2 regions of the Rhodococcus sp. Z13_19A genome follow, and region 2 is predicted to be linked to the other one. Evidence: predicted binding sites of a transcription regulator. Region 2 holds the regulator's gene; the other holds the start of a gene.
What was found. The regulator LexA, encoded in region 2, represses DNA repair genes until DNA is damaged. The targets are predictions, from matches to a motif close to CGAACANNTGTTCG.
Positions count from the first base shown of each region.

Region 1: a site for LexA is predicted at 1,291-1,304, ahead of AC3YNX_RS07875 (HNH endonuclease signature motif containing protein). Genes of this name have one in related genera too.

Region 1 is NZ_JBYUNN010000002.1:253,164-256,423, forward strand. Features, by position in the region: gene AC3YNX_RS07870 (DUF3558 family protein) at 1-14, shown strand, start outside; gene AC3YNX_RS07875 (HNH endonuclease signature motif containing protein) at 42-1,286, opposite strand; gene AC3YNX_RS07880 (hypothetical protein) at 1,693-3,260, shown strand, end outside.
Region 2 is NZ_JBYUNN010000002.1:681,677-684,936, forward strand. Features, by position in the region: gene hflX (GTPase HflX) at 154-1,533, shown strand; gene lexA (transcriptional repressor LexA) at 1,530-2,273, opposite strand; gene AC3YNX_RS09945 (LysM peptidoglycan-binding domain-containing protein) at 2,524-3,135, shown strand.

The DNA.
Region 1 (3,260 bases), 430 kb from region 2:
CCCGAGTCGTGTGAAGCGCGCCCGAGTAGCGGTACCGACTCTTAGCCCAAGCATGGAGCTTGAGGCTGATGTCGTCGTTCGTGTGATGGTCGTGGGGTGCCGCCGGGGTCGATCCATTTCGGTGGGGTGAACCAGGGTTGGTGGTTGTCACCGATGGCTACGGACCAGCCGTGGTGGTGGACGACGCGGTGGTGGTGGCCGCAGAGCAGCACAAGATTTCCCAACGCTGTGTCGCCGTTGTCAGCCCAGTGCACGATGTGGTGGGCGTGGCACCAGCCTGGGGGTCGGCCGCAGCCGGGGAACGCGCAGCCGCGATCCCGGGCGATTAGTGCTCGCCGCAGCCCACCGGACACCACGTAGGTGCTGCGTCCGACGTCGAGCGGTACGCCGTTCTCGTCCAGGGTCATGGGGGTGATCTCGGCGTCACAGGCCAACCGTCGGGCGGCGGCGATGGACAAGGGGCCGAGGAAGGTGAGCTCTGCGGCCGGGCCATGGCCGGCGGCGAGGGCGTCGGCGCGCACGTGCAGGGTGAGGTGCGGGCGGGCGTAGCCCTCGCCGGGCACGCAGGCGTGGTCAGCGGCGCGGCCGAGCAGGTCCACCAGCGCGTCCCCGAGGCGTTTGCCCGGCGAGCGGGTGTCTCGCTCTCCGTCGTCTTCCGGTTGTGGCTTGGCTAGCGGTGAGAGCACTGAGCGGGCGAGCTCGGCGGCTTCGGTGTCCAGCCAGCCGGTGATCTTGTGCAGGCCGTCGCCGCAATCACTGATGCGCAGCTCCCGGCGGGCTACAGCTTGTTCCTCGGTGAGCTCAGCATCGTCGGGGCAGATACGGGCGAGCAGCTCGCGACCGCGGCGGCCCAATGCCTGGGGGTCCTCCAGGCGGGCGGCGTCCAGCAGGTAGGTGCGGCAGGCGTCGACACCGTCACCGGGTAGGTCGTCGGGCAGCTGCTGCAGCACCCGAATGATCACCTCGGCGTGCTCGCTCAGCAGGGCGCCGGTGTCCAGCGCCGCGGCCACATCGGGCAGCCGATCCAGGGCCAGGCCCAGCCGCACCATTCTCGATGCCGCACCCGGGGACACATGGCTCACGTCGGTCAGCCACCGCGCGGTGTTCGCGGCACCCAGCTCGATTGCTGCTCCCCGCCGGTCAATCTCGGTGATGGTTCGTAGCTGCAGACCCTGAATGGCAGAGACCGTGGTTCCTAGCTCGCGGGCGAATGCGCGGAGCTCGTCCGTGCCCAGCCGCCACAGCTCGACCCCAGTGGGCTCGGCGAGTGCGGCGGCGATCTCCATGGATCGAACACTAGTTCGAACCACCGACAGTTTTGAGAAGTCAGGTGACCTTGCGCAGATCTGTGCACAAACCCGTATCTGCTGGTCAGGCTGTCCACAGGCTTTGCCAAAGCCAGCCGGCGACGGATCTCATCGAACTAGGGTTGCACCCGCTTGGAGCGCTTCGTACCCACAGTTGTCGGAACCGTGGGCGACGTCGGCGCGTCCTACGGCAGGCGACTATCAGGAGGTCCGGCGTGTACGACAGCAGTCGGCCGGACGGTGGTAGCTCTACTGCTCGAGAACACCTAGCACCGCAAGAATCTGGGGGGATTCGATGACCACACCGCCCGTGCCAGGGCTGCCCGCTTCATCCGGGGCAGGAGGGTCCGGCGAGATTCCGCTGCCGGGTATCTCGCTGACGCCCGTGACCCCAGTACCAGGCGGCCTCTCCCCGCTCGGGCTCGTCCAGGTGCTCACGCAGGCTGCGGGCCTGGGCGACGAGTACGGCTTCTACGCCACCCAGCACGGGGTGATCCAGGACCAGCAGGATGCGCTGGCGCACAAGGTCGGCGACGAGTTCGACCCGCTGGCGATCACCAACCCGGACAACTTCGACTCCTGGTCGCACCCGGACATGGCTACCGCGGCCGCGCAGCTGCAACCGGCCACCATGCACTCCACGGCCAACGCCTGGGGCGACATGGGCAAGGCGGTCAGTGCGGACATGGAGACGCTGGGGCAGTCCATCAGCTCCGCAATCAACGGCTCGTGGTCCGGGCCCGGCGCCGACCAGGCCACCGTGGCCTCCAGCGCCTACACCGCCCGGGGCGGGCAGCTCGGCGCAGCGATGATGCTGACCAGCACCAAGATCCATGAGGCCGCCGTCGCCGCCTCGGAGACCCAGGCGGCCATGCCCCCTCCGGTCGCCTACGACGAGCAGCGCACGGTGGCAGCGGCGAGCGTGAACCCGATGGCGGCCGTCGCCGACCTCGCCCAGCAGATGAAGGAGCAGGAGGACGCGCGGCAGCAAGCGGTGCAGGTGATGAACAGCCGGTACCTGCCCGTCTACCAGCAGTCCGACGCAGGCGTGCCCGTGCTGCCCCCGCCCACGTCTCCCACCGGGCCCGACGCGACCGGATCCCCCGGCGGCGGGGGCTCTGCGCTCTCGGCCATGCCGGGGACGGGTGGCCTTGGTGCGGGCGCCGCGCCGGGCACCGCAGGCTCGGCAGGGTCGGCTGGTTCCGGCGCCGCGGGCCCGGGCTCAGCCGGGTACGGCGGTGGTGCGGGTGTCGCTCAAGCGGGCTTGGTGAGCACCGGAGGCAACGGCGGCAACGGCGGCTACTCGACCGAGTGGGCCGGCCAGAGCCAGGGCCAGGGCGCGGGTCAGGGTGCAGGCGGCGGCAGCTTCGGCCCGGGCAGCAACCCCAATGTCAGCGCCGCGAGTGCGGGCGGTGAGCTTCCTGGCGCCGGGACGGGTGTCGGTGGTGCCGGGGCCGGTGGCTTCGGCACGGGTGACTCCAGTGACCGCACCCGCACCAGCGGTATCGGCTCCAGCAGCGGCATCGCCAGCGGTACAGGGACAGGTGCAGGAGTCCCCGGTGCATTCGCCGGCCCCGGCGGAGCAGGCCGTGCTGGCGGCCACTCCGGCTTCGGAGCAGGCAAGGCCGGCGGGGGCGCCGGCATGGGCAAGCTCGGCGGCGCCAGCGGCATCGGCGCCAGCGGCGTTGGCACGAGCGGTGTCGGAGCCAAGGGGGCCGGGGGATTCGGCGCCGGCAAGCTGGGCGGCGGTGGCAGCGGTAGCGGCATCGGGCCCGGAGGCGGCTCGGGCTCCGGCGCGGGCAGCGCGATTAGTCGCGGCGGCGCCAGCGGGATCGGGGCCAACGGCGCCACCGAGGCGATGGCCGCTCGAGGCGGCGCGGGCAGCGGGGGCGGTGCGGCCGGTCGGGGCATGGGCATGGGCGGGATGGGCGCCATGGGTGCCGGACGCGGCCA
Region 2 (3,260 bases):
TGGGACGACCACGACACAGATGCCCCCATCGACGCCGCTGCCGCGGACGGTGCCCCCTTCGACGAGGTTCCCCTCGGCGAGGCCGAGTCCCCGGACGGCGCCTCCGGAGACAGCTTCTCCCCGGGCCCCGACCACGACCCCTCGGTCGGCGAGATGCAGCTGCAGGAGCGCACCTCGTTGCGCCGCGTCGCCGGGCTGTCCACCGAGCTCACCGACGTCACCGAGGTCGAGTACCGCCAGCTCCGCCTGGAGCGCGTCGTGCTCGTCGGTGTCTGGATGCAGGGCAGCACCGCCGAGGACGCCGAGCTGAGCCTGGCCGAGCTGGCCGCGCTGGCCGAGACCGCCGGCTCGGAGGTGCTCGAGGGCCTGGTCCAGCGGCGCGACAAGCCCGACCCGGCCACCTACATCGGCTCCGGCAAGGCTGCCGAGCTGCGCGACATCGTGGTGGCCACCGGCGCGGACACCGTGATCTGCGACGGTGAGCTGACCCCGGCGCAGCTGAACGCGCTGGAGAAGGTGGTCAAGGTCAAGGTGGTGGACCGCACCGCGCTGATCCTGGACATCTTCGCCCAGCACGCCACGTCCCGCGAGGGCAAGGCGCAGGTGGCGCTGGCCCAGATGCAGTACATGCTTCCCCGCCTGCGCGGCTGGGGTGAGTCGATGTCCCGGCAGGCCGGCGGTGCCGGCGGCAGTGCCGGCGGGGTGGGTCTGCGTGGACCTGGTGAGACCAAGATCGAGACTGACCGGCGACGCATCCGCGAGCGGATGGCCAAGCTGCGTCGGGAGATCAAGGGCATGAAGCAGGCGCGCGACACCAAGCGCGACAGTCGCCGCCGCAACGAGGTGCCCAGCGTGGCCATCGCCGGCTACACCAACGCCGGCAAGTCCAGCCTGCTCAACGCCCTCACCGGTGCCGGGGTGCTGGTGCAGAACGCGCTGTTCGCCACCCTCGACCCGACCACGCGCCGGTCCGAGCTGGCCGACGGTCGCGAGTACGTGCTCACCGACACGGTGGGGTTCGTGCGGCACCTGCCCACCCAGCTGATCGAGGCGTTCCGCTCCACCCTGGAGGAGGTCGCCGACGCCGACCTGCTGCTGCACGTGGTGGACGGGTCGGACCCGCAGCCCACCCAGCAGGTGGCCGCGGTGCGCCAGGTGCTGGTGGAGGTGGCCGACGAGCGCAAGACCGGGCTGCCGCCGGAGCTGATCGTGGTGAACAAGGTGGACGTGGCCGACCCGGTGGTGCTGGCGCAGCTGCGCAACCTGATGCCGGACGCGGTCTTCGTCTCCGCCCACACCGGGGAGGGCATGGACGAGCTGCGGCAGCGGCTGGTCGAGCTGATGCCGCACCCGGAGGTGGAGGTGGACGTGCTCGTGCCCTTCACCCGCGGTGAGCTGGTCGCGCGGGTGCACTCGGAGGGGGAGGTGCTCGAGGAGACCCACCAGCCCGAGGGCACGCACCTGCGGGCGCGGGTGCGTGCCGACCTCGGAGCGGCGCTGGTGGAGTTCGCCAGCCCGCAGGTGCCTGCCTAGAGCTTGCGCATCACCGAGACCACCTTGCCGAGCACGGTGGCCTCGTTACCGGGGATGGGCTCGAAGGCGGCGTTGTGCGGCATCAGCCACACCTCGCCGTCTCGGCGCTTGAACGTCTTGACGGTGGCCTCGCCGTCGATCATGGCGGCCACGACGTCACCGTTCTCGGCGACGTTCTGCTGGCGCACCACCACCCAGTCGCCGTCGCAGATCGCCGCGTCGATCATCGACTCGCCGACCACGCGGAGCATGAACAGGGTGCCGTCGCCCACCAGCTCGCGGGGGAGGGGGAAGACCTCCTCCACCGCCTGCTCGGCCAGGATGGGGCCACCGGCGGCGATGCGGCCCAGCACCGGCACGAAGGTGGGGGTGGGCATCTGCTGCAGAACGCTGCCGCCCTCACCGGTGGTGGCCGCAGCGGCCTGGTTGGCCAGGTCCTCGGGCATCCGCACGTCCACCGCCCGGGGGCGGTTGGGGTCGCGTCGGAGAAACCCCTTGCGCTCCAACGCCTTGAGCTGGTGGGACACCGATGAGGTGGAGGTGAGGCCGACGGCCTCGCCGATCTCGCGGACGCTGGGCGGGTAGCCCCGCACCTCGACCGAGTCCCGGATCACCTCGAGCACCTTGCGCTGGCGCGGCGTGAGGCCGGCGGCGGCGGCCGACAGGTCGGCGGTCTCCTCGGCGGTGGCACCCGGAGCGGCACCCGCCGTGGTCGGGGCGCCGGGAGTGTGGCTGCTCATCGTGTGATGCCTCCTGTGGGGAACCGCGAGTGGTCCGGTGCTCTGCGACGAGGCCGCGCGGGTGTGCGTCCACCTGCGGAACTTCGCCAAAGTGCGGTGGTGTTCTGGTGATTCGAACTTAGTCCTGCAGCAGGTCACATTCAAACACCTGTTCGATCAACACGCCGACAGCTCTCGATTTTGTCGGTCGCCCCTGGTAGACATCGACCAGACGTTCGAATCGAACGCCTGTTCGACACGGGAGGTTGACATGCTCGATCTGGCTGATCGCCGCTCCACCCTGCACCGCGCGGGCGTTCGCAACGCACACTCACGTCTCGCTGGGCCACGTCTCACTGACTCCCTGCTGGTTGACCCGCGACGCCGCGCCGACCTGTTCGAGCTCGAGCGTGAGCTGCGCTCGCTGGGCTCCCTGCGGGCCGGGGACGCTGGGGCGGCGCGCACCGTGGAGGCGCCCCGGCGCACCCGCCGTCCCCGCGAGGTCGCCCGCCGCCGCCCGGCTGGGCGCCTGGTCGAGTACGGCACCGCCCCGCTCCGCCGGACGGCCTGCACGCCACGGGTCACTCGACCGTCCCCGGCTCAGGTGCGCCTGCGCCTGGTGGTCACCGGCGCCGTGCTCGCCGGCGCGCTCGCGCTCGGCGTGCTCGCCGTGGTGACTCTGGGGGGAGGCGGCGACGCCCCCATGCCCACGCAGACGGCCGTCACCCAGGTGCGCGCCGGGGAGAGCCTGTCCGCGGTGGCGGTGCGCTCGGCCCCGGGGGTGCCCGCGGCGGCCATGGTGCAGCGCATCGTCGATCTCAACGCCCTGGACACGGTCGCCGTGCGCCCCGGCCAGTCGCTGGTCGTGCCCGTCGGCGGATGACGCTGGACACGTGCTGGCGCCGTCGACCCCGCCGGACTGCTGGTGGCACACCGTCTCCGCGAGGCGGACACGCCGACCGGGCTGGGGAGACGCAAAATCCGTTGCCGATGGCTTGCATCGGGGCC